3 regions of the Pseudarthrobacter sulfonivorans genome follow, and region 1 is predicted to be linked to each of the others. Evidence: riboswitches for the same ligand, from Rfam matches in the RefSeq annotation. Region 1 holds a riboswitch; each other region holds the start of a gene.
What was found. Region 1 has a riboswitch for cyclic di-AMP ahead of AU252_RS06185 (C40 family peptidase). Riboswitches for the same ligand answer to the same signal wherever they lie in the genome.

Region 1 (7,473 bases):
CCAGCGACAGGATTGTGTTGACGTCGATCTGGACGTCCTCCAGTTCATACGCCTGGAGCAAGGACCTGCACCATTCTTCCAGCGTCTCTTCCTGGCTCTTCACGCTCTGCCTCCCAAATCGTCTGCGGCAGTGTTGCCCCGGAGCCCGGTTATGGGATCCGGACCGGCCACTCCAAGTGCGGCGGCATCGTCCCAGGTGTCCACGTCTGCCGTGGAGCCGGCCGGAACGGCGACAAGCTGCACGTCCAGACTAGCAAGGAGTGCCCTCACCGAACCGTTGATTAAGCGTCCTGTGCTTTCCAGTTCCGCCACGGAACGTTGTAGCGCGGCCGTGCTATAAAAACCGACCAACGGCTGACGGCGGCCATCCTCCGAGACGGCCACCACGCCGTCCGGTCCCAAGCCCGCGGGCGCTCCGGCGGAGGGTCCTCGCGCACGCAAAGTAGCCTTCAGCACCGCCACCGCCTGCCCTACGTTGGGCATGTCGCAGGCCAGCACCAGCGTCAGCCCGGGGCGGCTGCCACCCGCAGCGGCCAGGGCCGCGAGCCCGGCCGCGATGGCGGCCCCCGGTCCGCTAAAGGGGGGTTCTTCGCGGCAGCGGAGAAATCCGGCAGGGATTTCGCCGGCCGGCACCTCCCCGGTGTCCGGACCAACCACGACGGCGGCCCGGGCTCCCCTCGCAGCGGCGGCGGAGCGGCGCAACAGGGAGTCGCCGTCGTACGTCAGACTCTGCTTGGGCACGCCACCGAGCCGCGACGAACGGCCGCCGGCGAGGATGACGGCATCGAAGTCGAGGGGGTCAGCGTCCACCCTCCCAGCTTAACCGCGCGGGCTGGAATACTGCGCCGGGCTGGAACTACCGTGCGGACCGGAACAAGGCGGCCCGCTCAGGCGGCCCGTTCGGGCAGCAGGAACGGATCCCAGGCCGGAGTGGGCTTCTCAAGTTCTTTGATCTGCCAGATAGTGCCATGCGGCGGTTCCGGATCAAACCTCAGCTTCCAGCCCATTTCAGCCGGCGTGTGGTCACCCTTGGTGTTGTTGCACCGGAGGCACGCGGCCACCAGGTTCTCCCAGGAGTCGGCGCCGCCACGTGATTTGGGCTGCACATGGTCGATGGTGTGGGCACCTTTGCCGCAATACGCGCAGCGGTGGCCGTCCCGCCGCAGGACTCCGCGGCGGCTGACTGCGGTGCCCTGGTTGTATCTGGGGCGGATGTAGCGGTTCAGGAGAATCACGGACGGTCGGCCCAGGATCTCCTGCGGTCCCACCACAGGATCATCGCCCTCGGCAATGACACTGGCCTTGCCCGTGAGCACAAGCACCAGCGCCCGGCGGAAGGTGACTACCGCCAGCGGTTCATATCCAGCATTCAGAACGAGAGTGCGCATGCACGTACCTCTTTGTGGCCGCACCCGTCAGGGGCACGAGGGCCGGCTGCCCCCGGCATGTCCGGGCTATGGATCGACACCACAAGAGTAAACAAAGAATCCCGGGATCAGCTAATCGCAGAAGCGGCCGCCGTCACGTGTCGGATTCGTGCACCTCACCGGAGCAGGGCAGCAGGCAGCAGACAGCAAAGGACCCCCGCCGTGTGGCGGGGGTCCCTTGAAGGCTGAATCAGCTGCTAGGACACGCGGATGAAGACCGGTCCCGAGCCAACGTTGGCGCTGAAAACAACGGTCTGGTTGCCGTTGTAGCCGCCGTGCACTGCCTGGCCGTTGCCGGCGTATACGGCAATGTGGGCCATGCCCGCGCCGCCGTCGGCGTAATAGATCAGGTCGCCGGGCTGGGCCTCGGCGGCACTGACGGTCTGACCCAGGGACAGGTACCCCGCGGGCCAGCCGTGGTAGTTGATGCCCACGGCGGCCAGGGCGTTGGTGACCAGCATGGTGCAGTCCTGGCTGACGCCGAGCTGTGCATAGGCTGCCGACAGGATGGCCTGGCCCTTGCCGCTGGCGGAGACCGGCGCCTTCGGAGCGGCCGGAGTTGCCGACGCTACCGTGAGGGTGGCCGCGGCCTTGGCCGGAGCCGGAGCTTCAACAACAGGCGCGGGAGCCTCAACGGGAGCCGGCGTGGTGGTCACTGCGGGCTTCTCGTAGGAGATGGCAATGGTGGAAGCAGCCGAAATGATGGCCGGGGCGGAAACCTCAGCCTCAAGGTTCGAAGCGGACGCAGCTTCACGCTGGACGCCGGTGTCAGCCGCGTTCGCAGCGATACCACTGGTCAGGACAAGGCCGGAAGCAGCAGCGATAACCGCAGCCTGACGGCCCATGCCGCCGGCGTTGTCGCCGACAGCCTTGGCAATGACAGCCAGCGAGTTGGTCTTGGCGACCTCGGCGCGGTGCCGTGCAACAGTTGCACGTGTAGTCATTAATTTTCTCTCTTTCGTTTTCCTCAGGACCGCGTGGGCAGCCTGAGGGCTTTGGACGCGCCGGCATCTTGGGGGTACGCCGGCACGCCCCGAACGGGGATTTAGCGAAAAGGTTCCAGCGAAGAACGGCTCCGGCAGCACGGGGCTGCGGGAACTACTGGATTGCAGGAACTACGGGGCCAGCGTGAAGAAGGATCCGCCGCCCGTGGATGCCACCGAGTGGAGCAGCGTGCCCTGCGACGGGTTCAGTGCGCTGATCATCATGCCGTTGCCGACGTAAATGCCAACGTGGGCGCCGCCATTCTGCATGACCAGGTCACCGGGGACCGGTGTGGCGGTGGGCCGCATGGCCGTCCAGGCATTGGTGCGGGGAATGCTGATGCCGGCCTGGGCGTAGACCCACTGGGTGAAGCCGGAGCAGTCCCAGCCGTTGGGAGTGGTGCCGCCCCAGAGGTAGGGGTGACCGATACCGGTGTAAGCAAGTGCTGCCAGACCCGAAGCGGCAGCGGAGGAGACAGTGTCAGCGAGCTTGGAGGCCGCGGCCTCGGTTGCGGCAGCACGCTGAGCCCCGGTTTCGGAGGCCGTGGACTGCGCACGGACCGTCTCAACCTTCGGCGCCGGCGTCGTCTTGATGACGGGGCGTTCGAAGGAAACGGTAGCCGTGGGCGCGGCAGTTACGGCAAGTGCCGTCTGCGCGGAACCGGACTCGGTAGAGGCGGAAACGCCGGCGGTGGAATCCGCGGCGTTGGCCGGAAGCCCCATGCTCAGGATCAGACCTGATGCAGCTGCGATAACAGCAGCCTGGCGACCTACGGTCCCGGCATTGGCACTGACGGCCTTGGACACGGAGCCCAAGGGGTTAGTGCGGACCGGTTGTGCGCGGTGACGCGCAGAAGTATGGCGTGAAGACACGAAGGTAGCCTCTCCCAATGCCTGCGAGGTGAGCTGTCGGATTCGGATGGGAGTCACCCGGCCGCGCTGCTTCACAGTGGAAGCTTTGCGACTTAACCCCAAGGCCTTCAGAATCGAAGACCAAAATTGGTTCCCCCGCCCCTGCCAGACGATGTCATGCGAACGGACCTTGAGCGGTGGCAGAGCTAGGCAATCCACTCAAGAACGTCAACTTCGGAAAAGTTGACGCGCTTTAGACGTTACAGGAGTTCCGAGCCAATGTCACATTCAGGTCACGGCACGTCGCTGCGATTCGAGAGTTGGCCATCATTTGGGTCAGAGCCAGCCGGTGGGGTCAACGACTTCGCCATTGACCTGGACCTCGAAGTGGAGGTGGCAGCCCGTGGACGCGCCCGTGGTGCCGCTGAGGGCAACAACGTCGCCGCGGCTGACTGTCTGGCCTACCTTGACGCTGGCGGAGGAGAGGTGGTTGTAAGTGGTTTCAAGGCCATTGCCGTGATCCACCACCACGCGGTTGCCGCCGCCGTACTGGTGCCAGCCAACGAAGGTGACGGTACCGCTGGCAGCAGCCAGGACAGAGGTTCCGCACTGTGCCACGAAGTCCTGGCCACGGTGGAAGTCGCCGGAGCCGCCGGTAATCGGGCTGACTCGGAATCCGAAGGGTGAGGCCGTAGCCAGCTGGGCGAGCGGCGAGCCGAGGCTTCCGGCAGAGGCAGCGCGGGTAATGGATCCCGCGGACTGGGCACTCAGGAGCTGCTTCAGTTTGCCGTCGGGATCACCCTGGGTCACCACGGACGAGCGGCTGAAATCAATTTGGGCGGCGGCTTCGGCGGTAACTTCGGGCTGCGGAGCAGCGGAAACGGCCGACGCAGCCTGGCCGGGTGCCGGAGTGGCCATCACGGGGCCGGTCACAGGAACCGTCACGGTGAGAGCCAGGCCTGTTGCTGCCAAGGCGATGCCGGCCTTCTGGCCGAGGCCACTGGCGGCGGCGAAATCCGTCATCTGCCGGAAGGGTCCCCGGCGGCGGCGGGCTTCCCGCTGTGGGTCGCGGGGCCTCTCCGCGCTGAAATCCTCGGCCACTCTGGGCGCCGAGGCGGGACCCACCGCGCGACGGCGGCCCCTCGAGTATTGCGTGGTCAAGAATGTTCCTCTCTGGGTAGCCTGCGAAGTTAGCTGTCGGATTCGGGTCAGAGAGTTCAAAGACCCGGTCCGCCGTGACAAGCACTTGGCGCAGAGATATCCCGTGAGGATCCTTCGCTGGAAGAGGCTTGCTGCTGACGGACTTAACCCCAAGGCAGTCTTACGACTGCCGGTTGTGGTTCCCCCGCCTCTGCCAGTTGGTGACTGATGCACCTGATCCGCTGGCAGAGCTCGGCTCCGGATCAGGTAACGCTTTTGTATCGACGCTGAGTTTCAACTATAGGTGATTAACTTGGACAGTAACAATTCCGTTATCTTTGCGGAACGTTGCGCCGCTGCGCTATGGCACGACCCCACGCGCGGCCCCACGCGGCGGACCGTCTTCCCGTCAGCTGACGGAAACGAAGACGTGGGATGCCACTTCCGGGGGCAACTCGAGCGCCCCTTCGATTCCCGGCACGCGCACGGAAATGTACTCCCCTACGCGCTCCAGGGACACCGTGGCACCGGGCCTGATCCCGCCTTCATCCAGCTGGACCAGCAGCTCAGGTTCCACCTGGATGGGCTCAGCCAGCCGGCTGACTGTCACGTTCGACGCCGGCCCGTAGCCCTGCATCGCATCAAGGAGATTAATCACACCGGCGTCTGGGAGCGCGGGCGCCGGCCCGCCCAGGGCGGCCAGCCCGGGGATGGGGTTGCCGTACGGAGACTCGGTGGGGTGGTTGAGCAGTTCGTAGATGCGCTGCTCTACGCGTTCGCTCATCACATGCTCCCAGCGGCACGCTTCATCGTGGACATAGGCCCAGTCCAGGCCAATCACATCCGCCAGGAGCCGTTCCGCGAGCCTGTGCTTGCGCATCACTTCCGTAGCGCGTTTCCGCCCGGCTTCCGTGAGCTCCAGATGGCGGTCTCCGGAGACTACGACCAGTCCGTCGCGTTCCATCCGGCCGATGGTTTGGGACACCGTGGGTCCGGAATGCCGCAGCCGTTCGGCGATGCGTGCGCGAAGAGCAACGATGTTCTCTTCTTCAAGCTCCAAAATGGTCCGAAGATACATCTCCGTAGTATCGATCAGATCCGTCATCCAGCTCAGCTCCTCGAGCGCAGTACCTTGCGTTGTCCCACCGTATCGCGTCCCGCTCAGCGGCGAGGTCCGCTAAAAAGCTTAGCCTATTTTGAATTTGTCTGGATAATGCCCGGGCGGGGACAAACAGTCTCATTGGCCGGACTATGACGGCCCCGGTTCCCCGCCCAATCGAGGGTTCAGGCAGAATAAAGGAGGTCCTTATGCAGTCACCGCCGACTACCGGCCACCCCACCGCCCGGACGTGAGCCACGTCCATGCCGAAATTGGAGCCCCCGTGAGCGAAACCAGCATCACTATTCCCGCCGACCTCCTGCCAAAGGATGGACGGTTCGGCGCAGGACCCTCCAAGGTCAGGCCGGAGCAGCTCGAAGCGCTCTCAGCGGCGTCCAAGACCATACTGGGCACCTCCCACCGCCAGGCTCCGGTCAAGAACCTCGTGGGCTCCGTCCGTGAAGGCCTCAGCCAGTTCTTCCGCGCCCCCGAAGGCTACGAAGTGGTCCTCGGCGTCGGCGGCTCCACCGCTTTCTGGGACGTCGCCAGCTTCGGCCTGGTGGAAAAGAAGGCCCAGCACCTGTCCTTCGGCGAGTTCGGCTCCAAATTCGCCTCAGCCACCAACAAGGCCCCGTTCCTGGACGCCTCCTCCATCATCAAGTCCGAGCCCGGCACCCGTCCGGTATCGGCCGCCGAGGCTGGCGTGGATGTCTACGCCTGGCCGCAGAACGAAACCTCCACGGGTGTCGCGGCTCCGGTCAAGCGCGTCGCGGGCGCCGACGCCGGTTCCCTGGTCCTGGTGGACGCCACTTCCGCAGCCGGCGGCCTGGACGTGGACGTCTCCGAGGCCGATGTCTACTACTTCGCCCCGCAGAAGAACTTCGCCTCCGACGGCGGCCTGTGGCTGGGTCTCTTCTCCCCCGCCGCGCTGGAACGCGCCGCCCGGGTCAAGGCCAGTGGTCGCTGGATCCCCGATTTCCTGGACCTCCAGACCGCCATCGACAACTCCAAGCTGAACCAGACGTACAACACGCCGTCGCTCTCCACCCTGGTGACCCTCGACGCGCAGGTGCAGTGGCTGAACGCCAACGGCGGCCTGGACTTCGCGTCCGCCCGCACCGCTGACTCCGCCGGCCGGATCTACTCCTGGGCCGAGGCCTCCGAGTACGCCACCCCGTTCGTGGCCAAGGCGGAGGACCGTTCCAACGTCATCGCCACCATCGACTTCGACGACTCGATCGACGCCGCCGCGATCGCCAAGGTGCTCCGCGCCAACGGGATCGTGGACACCGAGCCGTACCGCAAGCTGGGCCGCAACCAGCTCCGGATCGCCACGTTTGTTGCCATCGAGCCAGCTGACGTCTCCGCGCTGCTGGCAAGCATCGACTACGTGGTGGGCGAGCTGCGCAAGTAGCGCACCCGCCCGAACGGACACTTGGGGCCCAGGAACCGGGCCCCAAGTGTCCGTTCGCGCTGTTTTTGTGGTGAGGCCAGTTGTCAGCGTCCGACGGCGTCGTCCGGGTTTTCGTCCCGGGCGGCGCCGTTTGTGTTGTCCCCCTGTTGCTGGACGCCCAGGTGGGAGACGACGCCGAAGTAGCGCAGGCCGCGGGCGCGCCGGTTGAAGGTGAGCCGGAGCCGCTGAGCGCGGATGATCCAGATCATTCCGATCACGGCGGCGATGATCCCGGAGGCGGCCGCAACGGAAAGCGACCACCGGGGGCCGGCGACGTTGGCCACCCATCCCACCAACGGGGCGCCGATGGGTGTGCCGCCCATAAAGATGGCCATGTACAGGGCCATGACCCTGCCCCGCATCACGGGATCGGTGGTGGTCTGGACGTAGCCGTTGGCACTGGTCATCATGGTGATTGCGAACAGGCCCACCGGCACCAGCGCCACGCCGAACCAGAAGTAGTCCGGGGCAAGAGCGGCCAGTCCCGAGGTCACCCCAAAGGCAGCCGCCGCGCCGAAG
Region 2 (7,473 bases), 160 kb from region 1:
GCCACCCGCTGGACCCCAAACAGCTCAAGGATCTCCTGGGCGATTCGGTCCGGAACCTCGGCGAGGAGGGCAAAAAGAAGGGCGCGGCCACCACGTTGCCCACGGCCTTGGGCCTCCTCCAGGCGGACGGCCGGATCCGGCGCGTGCCCGCCAACGGCCGGCTGGATCAGCAGCGCTACGCCTACACACTGTGGGGTTTGCCGCCCACCGCCATGGACGACGAAGCCGCCCGCAGCCTCCTGCTGCAGCGCTATCTCGGCTGGACTGGCGGCGCCACGGTCAAGCAGTCGCAATGGTTCACCGGGTTCACCCTGGCCCACACGAAGGCAGCGTTGGCCGCCACTGGGGCGGTGGAGGTTCCCACCGCCAACGGTGAGGTGCTGTGGATGATGCCCGACGACGTCGGGCGGCTTGCGTCGTTCGAGGCGCCGGCGGAGGAACAGATTCAGCTGCTGGCCGGCACGGATTCGTTGGTCCTGCTCCGCAGGAACTCGGGGGATCTGTTTGCCGAGCAGGACAAGGGTAAGCAGGTCCTGGGGTCCACGTTGGCGTTGCAGGCTGACCTGCCGGATCATCCCATCTTCGACCGCGGCCGGATCATCGGGCTGTGGCAATACGATCCCGGGAAATCACGGATTGCCTATTGGCTCTTTGACGGGGCCACACCCGCAGTATCCCGGCGCATCGCCGAGGTAGAGGCCTGGATCCGGGACGAGCTGGGGGACTTCCGCTCGTTCAGCCTGGACTCGCCGGCCTCGCGCCAGGACAGGATCGACGCCCTGGATGCCGCAGGCTGAGAGTCGTGCAGGCAGGTGAGAGCGCTACAGCAGGCCCGAGACGAATTGCAGCCCCCTACGACCCGTCACAGCACGACCCGTCACAGCTGGCTGCGGTGCACTGCGAAGAAGTCCCTGAGGATCGCTCCGCACTCCTCTTCCCTGACCCCGCCGTACACCTCAACCCAGTGGTTGAGCCGGCGCTCGCGGAGGATATCGAATACCGAGCCCGCCGCTCCGGCTTTCTCATCCCAGGCACCGAAGACCACGCGGGGAATCCTGGCCAGGACCACCGCGCCGGCGCACATGGCGCACGGCTCCAGAGTCACCACGAGCGTGCAGTCGGCCAGCCGCCAGCCGTCCCCGGTGCCGCCGTCGAGCTTGGACAAGGCACGCAACCGGTCAGCCGCCTGCCGGATGGCCACCACCTCCGCGTGGGCAGTCGGGTCTCCCAGCTCTTCCCGCTGGTTCCGTCCGGAACCCAGCACGGCGCCGTCGGGCCCAATTACTACCGCGCCGATGGGCACGTCCTCGGTGGCCAGCGCGCGCCGGGCTTCGTCCAGGGCAAGACCCATCCATTCGAGGTGGTTCTTTTCTGCGGCGACCATGGCTCAATGATAGTTTCGAAGGATATCCAGCCTACAAAGCATTGACGCCGGGGAGGCATCGTGGACAGATTCATGGACCGTCTGGGCCAATGGTTCAAACCATATGCCGCGCTGTGGATCACGATGCTGGTGGGGGGAGCACTGGTGATGACCATGGCACTGCTGGGCGCCGAGGTTTATAACAACGTGGTGGACGAAGAGGGACTGGCCGCCCTGGACCTGCCCGCGCTGGAACTGTCCCAGGAATTGCGTAGCCCCGCGCTGTCCGCCGGAGTAACGGCATTTACCAACATCGGCGGGGGCATCGGCATGCCCATTCTGGCGAGCATCCTGACGGCCTGGCTCACGTTCCTGAGCCGGACTTGGCGGCCCATCATCCTGGTGGGCGGCGCAGCGGCCGTCTCCACACTGGCAACGACGGTGGGCAAGCGGCTGGTGGGCCGCACCCGCCCGGACCATTCCGAAGCGGTCCCGCCGTACGAGACTTCGCCGTCCTTCCCCAGCGGCCACACCCTGAACACGACGGTGGTGATCGGTGTCCTGGTGTACGTGATGTGCCTTCAGTTCGAGATGCTGTGGGCGCGCATCACGGCCATCACCGCCGGGGTGATCTTCTTCATCGCGATGGGCCTGAGCAGGGTGTTCCTGGGCCACCACTGGCTGACGGATGTGATGGCCGGCTGGTTCCTTGGCCTTGCCTGGGTGGGAATGGTGATCCTGGCGCACCGGCTGTTCCACGTGCTGCGGAAACGGGAGCACGCGGGCCCGGCCCCCACGTTCGAACACCCCGCCCTGCGGGACGATCCGTCGAGCTGATTCCCGGCCGGACGCTGCCCGCGCGGGTGATAGTTTTGACGCATGCGCACTCTCGTTGTGGACCACCCGCTGGTCGCCCATAAGCTCACCGTCCTGCGGGACAAGAACACTCCGTCACCGGTCTTCCGGCAGCTGACGGAAGAGCTGGTGACCCTACTGGCCTACGAAGCCACCCGTGAGGTCCGCACCCAGCCGGTCACCATCGAGACGCCGGTCAGCACCACAGTGGGCACCGCTTTCACCAAGCCCACGCCTCTGGTGGTTCCCATCCTGCGCGCCGGGCTCGGCATGCTCGAGGGCATGACCAAGCTGGTCCCCACCGCTGAGGTGGGCTTCCTGGGCATGGCCCGCGATGAGGAAACCCTGGACATCATCACCTACGCGGAGCGGCTCCCGGAGAACCTGACGGACCGGCAGATCTTTGTGCTGGATCCGATGCTTGCCACCGGCGGAACCCTGCGCGAAGCCATCAAGTTCCTGTTCAAGCGCGGAGCCTCCGACGTCACGTGCATTTGCCTCCTGGCCGCGCCGGAAGGCCTGGCCAAGCTCGAAGAGGAACTGGCCGAGGCCAACGTCACCATCGTGCTGGCCTCCATTGACGAACGGCTCGACGAGAAGTCCTACATCGTTCCCGGGCTGGGCGACGCCGGAGACCGCCTGTACGGCATCGCCGGCTAGGACGGGGCTGCTCAAGGATTCAAGTCTTCCGCTTTCCTGCCGCCGCCGTTAGCCTGTGGCGCATGGACTGGAAACTTGAACTCGTTTTTGTGCCCGTATCCGACGTTGACCGCGCCAAGGATTTCTACGTCAACAAAGTTGGATTCAACCCGGATTTCGACGAGCGGCCCATGGATGGCATCCGCTTCGTCCAGCTGACCCCGCCGGGATCCGCCTGCTCCATCTGTATTGGCGAGGGCCTCAATGACGCCCCTCCGGGTACGGCCCCAAGCCTGCAGATGGTGGTCAGCGACATCCAGGCTGCCCACGACCACCTCAAGGGCAACGGTGTGGAGGTCAGCGACATAGACATCCAGGCCTGGGGGCACTTCGTCTATTTCGCGGATCCCGACGGAAACAAGTGGGCGGTGCAGTACATCCCGGGCCGTGACGCCTAAGGGCGCGGCGCCTGGGGTCGCGACGGCTAAGGCAAAATAGGCAGCATGAACATCCCCACACCTGCCGCCACACGAGCACCTGCCGCCACACGAACACTGACCTGCCGGGCCGTTCTTTTCGATATGGACGGCACACTGGTGGACTCCACGGCAGTAGTGGAGGAGGTCTGGGGAGAATTCGCGGCCCGGTACGGCCTGGACATCGCCGAAATCCTGCGCACTTCGCACGGCGTCCAGGCTGCCGATACCGTACGCCGGTTCGCGCCGGAGGGAGCCGACGTCGTAGCGCTCACTGCGGAACTGGGCGCCATGGAACGGGTGCGGACAGCCGGTATCATCGCGTTGCCGGGGGCTGCCGACCTGCTTCGCAGCCTCCCGGCCCAGGCAGTGGCGCTGGTGACTTCAGCGGACAGGACCCTGGCGGACATCCGCATGGACGCTGCCGGGCTGGACATGCCGGCCACGGCCGTGACGGCGGACCTGGTCACACGGGGCAAGCCGCACCCGGAAGGCTATCTGATGGCCGCCGGTCTGCTGGGCGTCAATCCGGAGGACGCCGTGGTGTTCGAGGATGCGCCCGCCGGAATCGCGGCAGGCGTTGCCGCCGGTATCCGGACGGTGGCCGTGGGTCCCAATGCGGGCGAGCTGCCGGCAGGCGTGCTGCATATCGCGGATTACCGTGCCGTGACCGCCTCCGTGGAAACGGACGCCGCGGGACGGCAGCTCATTTCTTTCCGGCTTTGACGCCGGCGGATCGCTTTCGTGATCCGCCGGCGCAGCTCAGCGACGCCAGCCGCCGGCGCCGCTCAGTCGGCCTAGTACCAGTTGTGCGACAAGTGGAAGTTCAGCGCGCCGCACGGTGACTGGTAGCGCTCCTGGATGTAGTTCAGGCCCCAGTTGATCTGCGTGCGGTAGTTGGTGACGTAGTCCGCGCCGGCGCTCGCCATCTTCTCAGCGGGCAATGACTGGACGATGCCGTACGCGCCGCTGCTGGCGTTGGTGGCCGTGGTGGTCCAGTCGGATTCCTTGGTCCACAGCGTCTGCAGGCACTGCATCTGGTCAGCGGACCAGCCGTAGGTTGCCAGCTGCCCCGCCGCGTACGCCTGGGCTCCTGCGGGATCGTTGACGGCCACAACAGGGGCAGGCTCGGGGGCCGGAGCAGGAGCGGCAGCGGGTTCCGGTGCCGGGGCAGGTGCCGGATCGGCGGCCTGGGGCGCGACGTTGATTTCAGCCGGAGCCGCTTCCGGAGTGGCCGGGGCCTGGATCTCAGCCGCTTCGAAGCTGAGCTTCGACTGGGCGTTCTCTTCTTCGGCGGCCTGGTTGGCGCTGGCCGCAAGCGAGGCCGACTCGGAAGCGTGTGCTGCGGCGCTTACACCGACCAACAGGGCGCACGCGGTGGCGAACACCGCGACGCGCTTGCCCACGGAGGGAATCCGGGCGGCCTTGGAAAGTGGGGACATAGCTGCGCCGAAGCGGGTCTGCTTGCGGTGGCTATCGGACTTGTTGTCGCCCTGCGGGCGCGGTTCTACCTTGAATTCAGACATGATGGATCGCCTCTCACACCTGCGGAGTTAGCTGTCGGGTTCGGATGAGGGCATCCGGCCACACGGCACAATCACGTGTTGGCTTAACCCCAAAGGGCACTTGGTGCCCGGGACGGTGGGTCCCCCGCCTCTGCCTCTGAAAACGGAATCCGGGAAGCGGCAGAGCTTGGCGTCATCCGGATATGCGGCCCAAACGGGAACCACACCTCATCGACGCTACAGGAGCTGGAAGCTTAAGTCACATTTTGGTAACAGGAATCACGACGACGGTGTGTCGCCTTGCTGGGCTCGGGTGTCAGTGGGTCGCGCCAGCGCGCCGGCAGGGAAGAGTAACGCGAACTCCGTCCGTCCGGCCCGCGATGTCACTTCCACGCTCCCGCCGTGGGCCTCCATGATCGACTGGACAATGGACAGGCCCAAGCCGCTAGTGCCTTCGGACGCCCCGGCGCCCGAGGCCGGCGCCGTACCCTTGCGCGCCGCGTCTGCGCGGGCAAACCGGGAGAAAACGTGGTCAACGAATTCCGCAGGGATGCCCCCGCCGTCGTCCGTTACCGTCACCGCTGCGCCGCCATTGGCAGACTTCGTGACAGCGGTGACCACCGTGGTCCCCGGTGGCGTGTGCTTGCGCGCATTGGAGAGCAGGTTGACAAGCACCTGACGCAGTTGGGACCCATCACCCGTGACGGCGAGCGGCTCGTCAGGCAGTTCAAGGCGCCAGTGGTGGTCCGGGGCGATGACCTTCTCGTCACTGACGGTTTCGATCACGAGTTGTGTGAGGTCTACTTCGCTGAGCTTCAGGGGCTGGCCCTCATCGAGCCGGGCAAGCAGGAGCAGATCCTCCACCAGGGTGGTCATGCGTTCGGACTGGCTTTGGACCCGGGCCAGGGATTTCCGGCCGTCCGGCGTGAAGTCCTCGGTCATCCGCATCAGCTCCGTGTACCCGCGGATGGCGGTCAGCGGGGTGCGCAGCTCATGGGAAGCGTCGGCAACAAACTGCCGCACCTTGGTCTCGCTCCGCTGCCGCGCCTCGAGTGCGTTGGCGACGTTGTCCAGCATCAGATTGAGGGCGTGCCCTACGCTGCCCACTTCGGTTCCGGGATTGGAGTTCGACGGCGGGACGCGCACCGCGAGTGCCACCTCGCCCGCGTCCAGAGGGAGCCGGGCCACCCGGGTTGCAACCTCGGAAAGCTGCTCCAGAGGCTTCATGGTGCGCCGGATCAGCACGGTTCCCGCCAGTCCGATCAGCGCCAGGCCGCCCAAGGAGACAAACACAAAGGTCCACACAAGCGATGCCAGCGTGCTCTCCTTCGCGGCGAGCGGAAGGCCCGTGACAAGGACATCGCCGTAGCCGGTTTGCACGGCCACAATCCGGTAATCCCCGTTGGACAGCGAGCGGTTCACGGGAAGGCCGTACTGCGTCAGCGCCAGCAGGGTCTGCTTGTCCTCGGCGTCGAGGGCCAGGCGCGTGGTGTCCGAGTCCAGGAAACCGCCACTGGGGATCTGGCCGTCCAGGATCCGCGCATTCAGCGTTCCGACACTCTGCCCGCGGGAGTCAAGCGGGTCCGGCCTGCCGTTGAATCCGCCCAGGGGCGGGCGGCCCGGATCGTTCGAGCGTTTGGCGGCCTGGCTCAGCTGTTGATCCAGTTGCCCGGTGAGAAAGGAATCCATGGACGCGTAACTGAACAGCCCCACGGCGCCGCAGATGGCCACCAGCAGGGCCATGGCCAACAGGATCAGGCGCGTGCGCAGATGCCAGGTGTCCGGTTTCAGCCAGCTCCGGGCTGGTGCTGGGGTTGCTCGCGGCGAGGACATGGAGCTGCTACTCAGCCGGCTTGATGACGTAGCCGGCGCCCCGCACGGTATGGATCATGGGCGGGTGCACTGCATCCACTTTCTTGCGCAGGTAGGAGATGTAGAGCTCCACAATGTTGGCCTGGCCGCCGAAGTCATAGTTCCAGACGCGGTCCAGGATCTGGGCTTTGCTGATGACGCGTTTGGGGTTCTCCATGAGGTACCGGAGCAGCTCGAACTGGGTGGCGGTGAGCTGGAGGGCGTCGCCCGCACGGGTCACTTCGCGGGTGTCGATGTTGAGGATAAGATCGCCCACCACAAGTTCGGCAGTGTCCATCGCGGCAACGCCGGAGCGCTGGACCAGGCGGTGCAGCCGCAGCAGGACCTCTTCCATGCTGAACGGCTTGGTCACGTAGTCGTCCCCGCCGGCCGCCAGGCCCACGATCCTGTCCTGGACAGCGTCCTTGGCAGTCAGGAAAAGCGCAGGTACCTCGGGCGCGAAGGCGCGGATCCTGCCCAGCAGCTCAACGCCGTCGAACCCTGGCAGCATCACGTCCAGTACCAGGACGTCCGGGCGGAACTCCTTGGCAAGCTTGACGGCCTCCGGGCCGTCCGAAGCCACGGCAACAGACCAGCCGGCCATGCGCAGCCCCATGCTCATGAGCTCGGAAAGGCTGGGTTCGTCGTCAACCACCAGGGCGCGGATGGGGGAGCCGTCCGGGTGGGTCAGTTGGGGAAGGTTGTTGGTCATGGAGTGCGAAGTGGCCATGGGACAACTCTCCGATCATTCGGTTAGCCCGCGCTATGGGGTTCCTGTGCGCAC
Region 3 (7,473 bases), 1.9 Mb from region 1:
TCCTGGCCGCCGCTGATAACCCCGGCAGTCGCATCCACCCGGATCCGAGCATCCACACCCCGATGGCCACGTTTCTGAACATGGTTGCCCCGGCCGCCGCTTTGGGGGCTGCTGAGCACGCCATCGAGGCGTTCCAGGACCTGATGATGGTGCGCAAGGTCAAGCAGACGACGCAGGCGCGGCAGGCGGATTCGCCGCTCGCGCAGGCCCGGTTCTCCCAGGCCTACGGGGAGGTGGCGACTGCGCGGCTGCACTGGCAGGAAGCCGTCCGAGTGGTGGCCGATTCCTACGGCCGGCGGCCTGTCGCTTTCACCGATGAGGAGCGGGCGCGGTACCGGCTTTCGCTGGGTCTCAGCGGCGCGGCGTCGGCCGAGGCTGTCCGCCTCATCCTGACGGGATCCGGCGGGAGTGTGCACCGGCTGACGCACCCGCTCCAGCGGATCCAGCGCGATGTCAACGTACTGCTCAACCACGCCTCGCTGACCATGGATCCGATTCTGGAGCAGGCAGGCCGCGGACTTCTGGACCTAGGGTTTTCCATCCCGGCCGAGCAGTTCTGACCGGGCGCATGGGACCCCTTGCAGGACCGCCATTATCGGAGAAGGATATGAGCCTCACTCGAGGAGGCCAGCCATGGTCCAGCTTGGAAAGTTTGAGCGGTACCTGATCGAGGAATTCTTCGACGACTACCGTGCCGGCGCAATGACCCACCGCACTTTCACCCGCCGGGTCGCATTCATCATGGGAAGCATGGCGGCGGCGTCTGGCGCGATGCTGCTCGTGGGATGCACACCCGAGGAAGTCCCACGCAGCACCGACCCCATGCCCACGCCCACCCCGTCATCGTCGACGGCCGGCACCGGCACCGCGGCTGCCGGGGCAGTGCCGGGGGCCAAGAGTCCGCTCTCCGTCCCGGAGGGCGCCGCGGGGCTTACGACGGCGACCGTGCTGTTCCCTGCAGACGGAACCGATATCAGTGGTTACCTCGCCCGGCCCGAATCCGGTGCAGCCGGCCCGGCGGTGCTGGTCTGCCACGAGAACCGCGGACTGACCCCGCACATCCAGGACGTTGCCCGGCGCTTTGCCAAGGCCGGGTATGCGGCGTTGGCCCTTGACCTGCTGAGCAGGGAAGGCGGCACCGCCAGCCTTGATTCCGACGCCGTCTCCGGTGCACTGACCAGCGCCGGGGCCCCACGCCATGTTGCTGACTTCGCCGCGGCCTTTGACTACCTTCAGGGCCAGGACTTCGTGGACTCCGGACGCATCGCCATGAACGGGTACTGTTTCGGCGGCGGCATTACCTGGCAGGCGGCAACCGAGCTGGCCGGGCTGAAGGCCACTGCGGCGTTCTATGGTCCGGCGCCGGACCTGAACAAGGTGCCGGCCATCAAGGCCGCGGTGTTCGGGGTATATGCCGAACGCGACGCGCGGATCACCGGCGCGATGCCGGGCCTCCGCGATGCCCTGGACGCCACCACGGTGACGCACCAGCTCACCGTTTACCCCGGCGTGGACCATGCCTTCCACAACGACACCGGCGAGCGCTACAACGAAACCCAGGCCACGGCTGCCTGGAACGACACCCTCGCCTGGTTCGGACAGCACGTCTGAGGGGTGACGCCAGTACGTCGGATCTGAGTAGCGCCATCTGACGTTTTGATCCTCCAGAACGACAGATAGCGCTACTTAGCTGGGAGGGCGGGGCACTCACCCGCGGCCGCGGGTAGTCTTGAAACATGAGCACCGCAATCCCATTAACGCTCACCTTCGGCGGGCAATTCGCCCGGGAACTCGAGGAGCTGGCGGTTCCCTGGCAGGCGGAAGAAGCACCTGACCCGCAGCTGCTGGTCCTGAACGAGCCGTTGGCCACCGAGCTGGGCTTGGACCCGTCCTCGCTGCGGACGCCCGAGGGGACGCGGCTGCTCATCGGCAACCAGATTCCTGAAGGTGCCACACCGGTGGCCCAGGCCTATGCCGGCCACCAGTTCGGCGGCTACTCACCGCTGCTCGGCGACGGGCGGGCCCTCCTGCTGGGTGAGGTCACGGACATCCACGGGCAGCTTCGGGACATCCACCTCAAGGGCTCCGGCCGGACACCGTTCGCCCGCGCAGGTGACGGTCTCGCCGCCGTCGGTCCCATGCTGCGCGAGTACATCGTCAGCGAAGCCATGCATGCCATGGGCATCCCCACCACGAGGTCCCTCGCCGTGGTGGCCACGGGCCGACCCGTCCGCCGCGAAACCATGCTGCCCGGTGCCGTGCTCACCCGGGTGGCGAGCAGCCACCTGCGCGTCGGCAGCTTCCAGTTGGCCCGCGTCAACGGCGAGACGGACCTTCTGCGCCGTCTGGCCGATCATGCCATCAGCCGCCATTACCCGGACGCGGCGCTCGCCGGCAAGCCCTATCTCGCGTTCTTCGAGGCGGTCATAGCCGCGCAGGCGTCCCTGGTGGCGCAATGGATGCTGGTGGGCTTCGTCCATGGCGTGATGAACACCGACAACATGGCCATCTCCGGCGAGACCATCGACTACGGTCCCTGCGCGTTTATGGACGCCTTCAACCGCGGCGCGGTCTACAGCTCCATCGACGCGGACGGACGCTACGCCTACGCCAACCAGCCGGTCATTGCCGAGTGGAACCTCACCCGGCTCGCCGAAGCACTCCTGCCCCTGCTCCATGAAGACCAGGACCAGGCCGTGGCGCTCGCCGTGGAATCCCTCGGCGCCTTCCGCACGCTGTACAGCGCTGCCTGGTCAGCCGGCATGAAGTCCAAGCTTGGGCTGCTCCCGGACACGCACGACGACGTCGCGTCGCCCCTGGTGGACGGCGTGCTGGCGCTGCTCCAGGAAGGCCAGGTGGATTACACCTCCTTCTTCCGGCGCCTCGGCTCGGCGGCCCGCGGCACCCCGGAAACTGCGCGGTCCATGTTTGCGGACCCGGGCGCCTTCGACGCCTGGGCCGCACGGTGGCTGGCCCTGGCGCCGGACGCGGACCTGATGGACCGGGTCAACCCCGTCTACATCCCCAGGAACCACCTGGTTGAAGAGGCTCTGGATGCTGCTATTGCGGGCGACCTGGACCCATTCAACCGGTTGGTGGACGTCCTGGCCGATCCGTACACGCAGCGCCCCGGGCTGGAACGCTACGCCGGCCCCGCCCCTGAAGACTTCGGGAGCTACCGGACCTTCTGCGGGACCTGAGCGAACACCAGGGATGGACGACGGCGGCGCGCGGCCGGGTGCCGCCCGCCGCCGTCGAGCATGGTCGGATCACGCTACGCGGACGAAGGACGCTCCGGCGAGCCAGCTGATGGAGTGCACTTCGGTTTTGTAACCGTCCACCCCGCCACTGACTACCTGGCCGTTGCCGGCGTAGACGCCGACGTGGCCGGCCGTGATGACCAAGTCACCGGCGGCCGGAGTGCCCACCACGGTGCCGTACTGGTAGAACTGGCCGGGTGCGAGGTCTCCGACGCTCTTGCCAACGGAGCGCAGTGCCTTCTCCACCATCGCGGTGCAGTCCTGCTGCACTCCGAGCTGCGAATAGGCGGAGGCCAGGATGGGCGCGCCGAGTGAACCTGCCGGAGCCTGGGCCGCCGGTGCGGCGGTGGAGGCCAGGCGGATGCCGGTGTTCGCCGGAGCCGCTGGTGCTGCCGCGGCGGGTGCCGCGGGTGCCGGTGCCGGTGCCGGTGCGGTGTAGCCAGCACCGGGGATCTGGATCTGATCGCCGGGGTAGATGATGGTGGTCAGCGACAGACCGTTGACAGCCAGCACGTCGTTGAGTGCGACGCCGTACTGGGTGGAGATTGCGCCCAGTGTGTCGCCTGCAACGACAGTGTGGACGTTGGCTGCGGCGGGAGCCGGGGCAACTGCGGCCGGGGCGGGTGCGCTGGCCTGGCCCTGAACGTTGACACTCCCGAAGTTGTCCGGGCCGTGGACTCCGGCCTGTGCCGGGGCGCCGACGCTGAACAGCAGGCCGGATGCAGCAACGGCCACAAGGGCCGGCCGGCCGAACGTCAGGGCGCGCGCTTTGGCCGTCGAAGACAGGCCTACAAGCACGGTTGAGCGGTTAGAAACAGCACGGTGGCGTGCGGAAGTGAAATTCTTGGACACGGTTGATCGCCTCTCCCATGCCTGCGGGGTGAGCTGTCGGGTTCGGGTCGGAGATACCCGGCCGGTAGCGGCGCCGCACGGAACGGAGCGATACCGACTTAACCCCAAGGCTTCGCAAGAAGCCGTGGAAACGTGGTTCCCCCGTCCCTGCCAGCTGGAAAGCGACTGGATCCCGGTCAGCGGCAGGGCTCGGCATACTGGCGGGAATGGTCCGGCTTGAGCCGGGCCACCGTTCGACCATAACTTCCAATTATCGGCAATGTCACATTCCGGTAACGGAATGTAGGTGTGAAATCCACCCGTGTTTCAGCGTGGATTCCCTCCTCATCGGTAACGATGTTGCAGGTCAGGCCCCGTAATCCGTATATGCCCGGTAAGCTCACCAACTATGTCCCGGATTGTTCAAAAAATGCGGCTGCCCGCCCTCGCCGGCCTGCTGGCGGTCGCCCTGGCGGGGTCGGCTGCGCTGCTTCCCTCACATGCCGCCGATGACGCGCCGCCGGGCGGCTATCCCTCGTGGCAGGACGTGGAGAACGCCAAGCAAAGCGAGGCCGGCAAAGCGGCAGAGGTCACCAGGATCAACGGGCTGCTGGGCGGACTCCAGACCGAAGCGGAGGCGCTGGGCAATGCGGCCGTAACGTCCGCCGCGGAGTACGCCGTGGCCGAAGCGGCGCTTCAGTCCGCCACTTCCACTGTGGACGCACTGACCGCGCAGACCGCACGCGCCGCGGCCGAACTAGGACAGTACAAGAAGGAAATCGGGGCTCTTGCCGCCCAGTCGTACAAGACCGGTGGCACCAACGTGGGCTTCTTCGTTGCCCTCGACGCCGTGCAGAACAACAGCATCCAAGGCCTGAATATCGTCCAGATCGTCAGCGATAAGACTGCCGCCCTGGTGAACAAATCCGCAGCCGCCGAACGCATTTCCCGCGCCCTGGCCGATCAGGAGCAGACAGCCAGGGCCGAGCGCGAGCGCCTGTCCGGCGAAGCCAGAACCAAGCTCAATGCCGCCCAGTCCGCCCGGCAGGCCATGTCCCGGCAGATCGCGGAGCAGCAGGAGCACGGCCAGGAACTGACCGCGCAGCTGGCCTCCCTCAAGGGCACCACCGCTGCGGTGGAGGGGGAGTTCCGGCAGGGCCAGGTGGCCTTGGCCGCATACGAAACGGCGCAGGCCGCCAAGCGGGCCGCGGCGCAGGAACAGGCACGCCAACAGGCGGAGGCGGCAGCCAAGGCGGCGGCCCTCGCCGCTGCACAGAAACCGGCTCCGGCCCCACCTGCTGTACCGGGAGTGCCCGCCCCGCCTCCAGTCCCGAGCCCGACGCCGGTCCCGCCGCCCGTCGTCGTCGTGCCTTCCGTTCCGGGCGGCGCTGTCAACGACCCCGCGGGCGCCAAGAACTACGCAGCCGGGCAGTTCGGCGCCTACGGCTGGGGCCAGGACCAGTTTCCGTGCCTGGCGTCGCTGTGGACCAAGGAGTCGAACTGGCTGACCACCGCCACCAACCCGTACTCGGGCGCCTACGGCATCGCCCAGTCGCTGCCGGCCAGCAAGTATGCCAGCGCTGGCAGCGACTGGCTCACGAGCTACCGGACCCAGGTCAATTGGGGCCTGTCGTATATCGCTGACCGCTACGGGTCACCGTGCAGCGCGTGGAACCATTCCGTGGCCAACAACTGGTACTGACCTGCCGGGGGAGGGCAGCCGGGTCACGTTCCCGGGGGCTTGGCGAATTCCGCGGCGCTGAAGAATTCAATGCCGACGAAGGCTTCGTCGCCGTCCACCCAGGCGTCATGCCCGGGTGGAATGGTGTACGAATCGCCGGCGCTGATGCTGATCCGGTTGCCACCGGTGGTCTCGACGTTGAGGGCACCGGAAACGCAGTATCCGACGTGGTTGTTCTGGCAGGACTCGGTCTGGACCACCGGCTTGATGCAGTCCGACCAGCGCCAGCCGGGACTGAACGTCAACCGGCCGACCGTGTAGTCGCCCAGGTTGACGACATCCACTTCGGTTTTCTCCGGCCGGCGCTTCTCATCCGGTGTGTTGTGGGACTTGACTGCCAGTTCTGTGACGATGTTTGTAGGCATGACACACAGACTTTCTCTGTTGGTTTTGTGTCCGGCAGCTTTCTGTCCCTGGCTGCCAGACCGCATCTGAGGCGCTTACGCTTGCCAGCATCCTCCCGCCGGCGGCGCTTGTCGAGACCCAAACCACTAGGCTTTTCCCATGCCCGATTTTGAACGGTTCCGGGTCCTGCTGGAAGAAGAGCGCGCCCGGAAACTCGAGCTGCTCCCCGCGCTCCGTGCGGACATCTCCTCGGCGAACGCCGCACGCCAGGATTCCAACGTGGATGACGAACACGACCCCGAGGGTTCCACCATTGCGTTCGAGCTATCGCAGGCCTCGGCGCTCCTGAAACAGAGCATTGCGGGACTTGACCAGGTGGACGCGGCCCTGGCGCGGATTGCGGCGGGCACCTACGGCACATGCGCCGTGTGCGGGGACCCCATCGCGGAGGGACGGCTCGAAGCCCGCCCGTCGACGCCGTTCTGCATCCTCCACGCCGCGGCCGGCCGGCAGGGACGGTAGCGGCGCCATGAACCCAGGTGTCGTGAACTCCAGTGCCGTGACTTCAAGTGCCGTGAGCGGGAGGGTGCTGTGAACGGGCGTGTGCAGGAGGCTGCCGGCTTCTCGATGCCACCCTGCAGAATGAGGGCGCCTGGTACCGGGCGGAGGACGTGGAGGCCCGGGTTGGCGGTGTCCTAGGCTCCTACGGATCGTCGGTGGGAGCCGTACGCGGCACCGTCCGCGACGCCGGCAGGAAGTTCAAGGATCTTGGCCACGATGAAGTGACCGCTTTGGCATCTCTCCTCTGGGGCCGGCCCGGTGCCGGCAGGCGGCCGGTCTATGAGAGGCGGCTCGCCGCCGTGGTGCTGCTGCAGTCCAAGGTTGCCCTCCTTCGCCACTCTGACCTGACCCGGCTGGAGGGCTTCATCAGAACCGCGCAGACCGGTGAGCTGGTGGACCCCCTGATTGCCGACGTTGTGGTTCCGTTGCTGCAGGGACTGGGCGAAAGCGGCCGCCAGCGCGCCGACGTCGTCATCACCCGCTGGCACCAGGACCCCGACGATGCGCTGCGCCACGCTGCCCGGCTCATCGCGTCTCAGGGACCTGACCTGCAGCGCATTTCCGGGAACCGCGGCGCGGAACGCGACTGACCCCTGTTCCCCGGTCCCCGTCAGTCGTACTCTGGGGCTTGGAGGTGATTGCCATGGAGGCAGCGCAGGGCGACAGGATTATCGTCCGGGGGAGGACCGTTGGATCTTCGGACCGGCACGGCGTGATCGTGGAAGTCCGTGGTCA

Region 2: linked by a shared signal. The riboswitch ahead of AU252_RS06855 (hypothetical protein) and the one ahead of AU252_RS06185 (C40 family peptidase) in region 1 are both predicted to bind cyclic di-AMP.
Region 3: linked by a shared signal. The riboswitch ahead of AU252_RS20640 (C40 family peptidase) and the one ahead of AU252_RS06185 (C40 family peptidase) in region 1 are both predicted to bind cyclic di-AMP.

Annotation. Positions count from the first base shown of each region.
Region 1 covers NZ_CP013747.1:1,402,851-1,410,323, forward strand. Annotated here, with positions in the region: gene AU252_RS24115 (DUF6457 domain-containing protein) at 1-103, opposite strand, end outside; gene mobA (molybdenum cofactor guanylyltransferase) at 100-810, opposite strand; gene AU252_RS06175 (HNH endonuclease) at 888-1,388, opposite strand; gene AU252_RS06180 (NlpC/P60 family protein) at 1,625-2,371, opposite strand; gene AU252_RS06185 (C40 family peptidase) at 2,543-3,217, opposite strand; cyclic di-AMP (ydaO/yuaA leader) riboswitch at 3,288-3,450, opposite strand; gene AU252_RS06190 (M23 family metallopeptidase) at 3,599-4,423, opposite strand; cyclic di-AMP (ydaO/yuaA leader) riboswitch at 4,427-4,645, opposite strand; gene AU252_RS06195 (metal-dependent transcriptional regulator) at 4,812-5,507, opposite strand; gene serC (phosphoserine transaminase) at 5,785-6,915, shown strand; gene AU252_RS06205 (MFS transporter) at 6,999-7,473, opposite strand, start outside.
Region 2 covers NZ_CP013747.1:1,566,294-1,573,766, reverse strand. Annotated here, with positions in the region: gene AU252_RS06885 (DNA glycosylase AlkZ-like family protein) at 1-797, shown strand, start outside; gene tadA (tRNA adenosine(34) deaminase TadA) at 878-1,384, opposite strand; gene AU252_RS06875 (phosphatase PAP2 family protein) at 1,457-2,200, shown strand; gene upp (uracil phosphoribosyltransferase) at 2,243-2,878, shown strand; gene AU252_RS06865 (VOC family protein) at 2,941-3,315, shown strand; gene AU252_RS06860 (HAD-IA family hydrolase) at 3,361-4,059, shown strand; gene AU252_RS06855 (hypothetical protein) at 4,131-4,859, opposite strand; cyclic di-AMP (ydaO/yuaA leader) riboswitch at 4,865-5,017, opposite strand; gene AU252_RS06850 (sensor histidine kinase) at 5,118-6,671, opposite strand; gene AU252_RS06845 (response regulator transcription factor) at 6,679-7,419, opposite strand.
Region 3 covers NZ_CP013747.1:4,536,419-4,543,891, forward strand. Annotated here, with positions in the region: gene ribA (GTP cyclohydrolase II RibA) at 1-560, shown strand, start outside; gene AU252_RS20630 (dienelactone hydrolase family protein) at 634-1,611, shown strand; gene AU252_RS20635 (protein adenylyltransferase SelO) at 1,737-3,200, shown strand; gene AU252_RS20640 (C40 family peptidase) at 3,270-4,112, opposite strand; cyclic di-AMP (ydaO/yuaA leader) riboswitch at 4,116-4,286, opposite strand; gene AU252_RS20645 (hypothetical protein) at 4,501-5,793, shown strand; gene AU252_RS20650 (cupin domain-containing protein) at 5,817-6,197, opposite strand; gene AU252_RS20655 (TraR/DksA family transcriptional regulator) at 6,337-6,699, shown strand; gene AU252_RS20660 (DNA alkylation repair protein) at 6,894-7,328, shown strand; gene AU252_RS20665 (DUF1918 domain-containing protein) at 7,382-7,473, shown strand, end outside.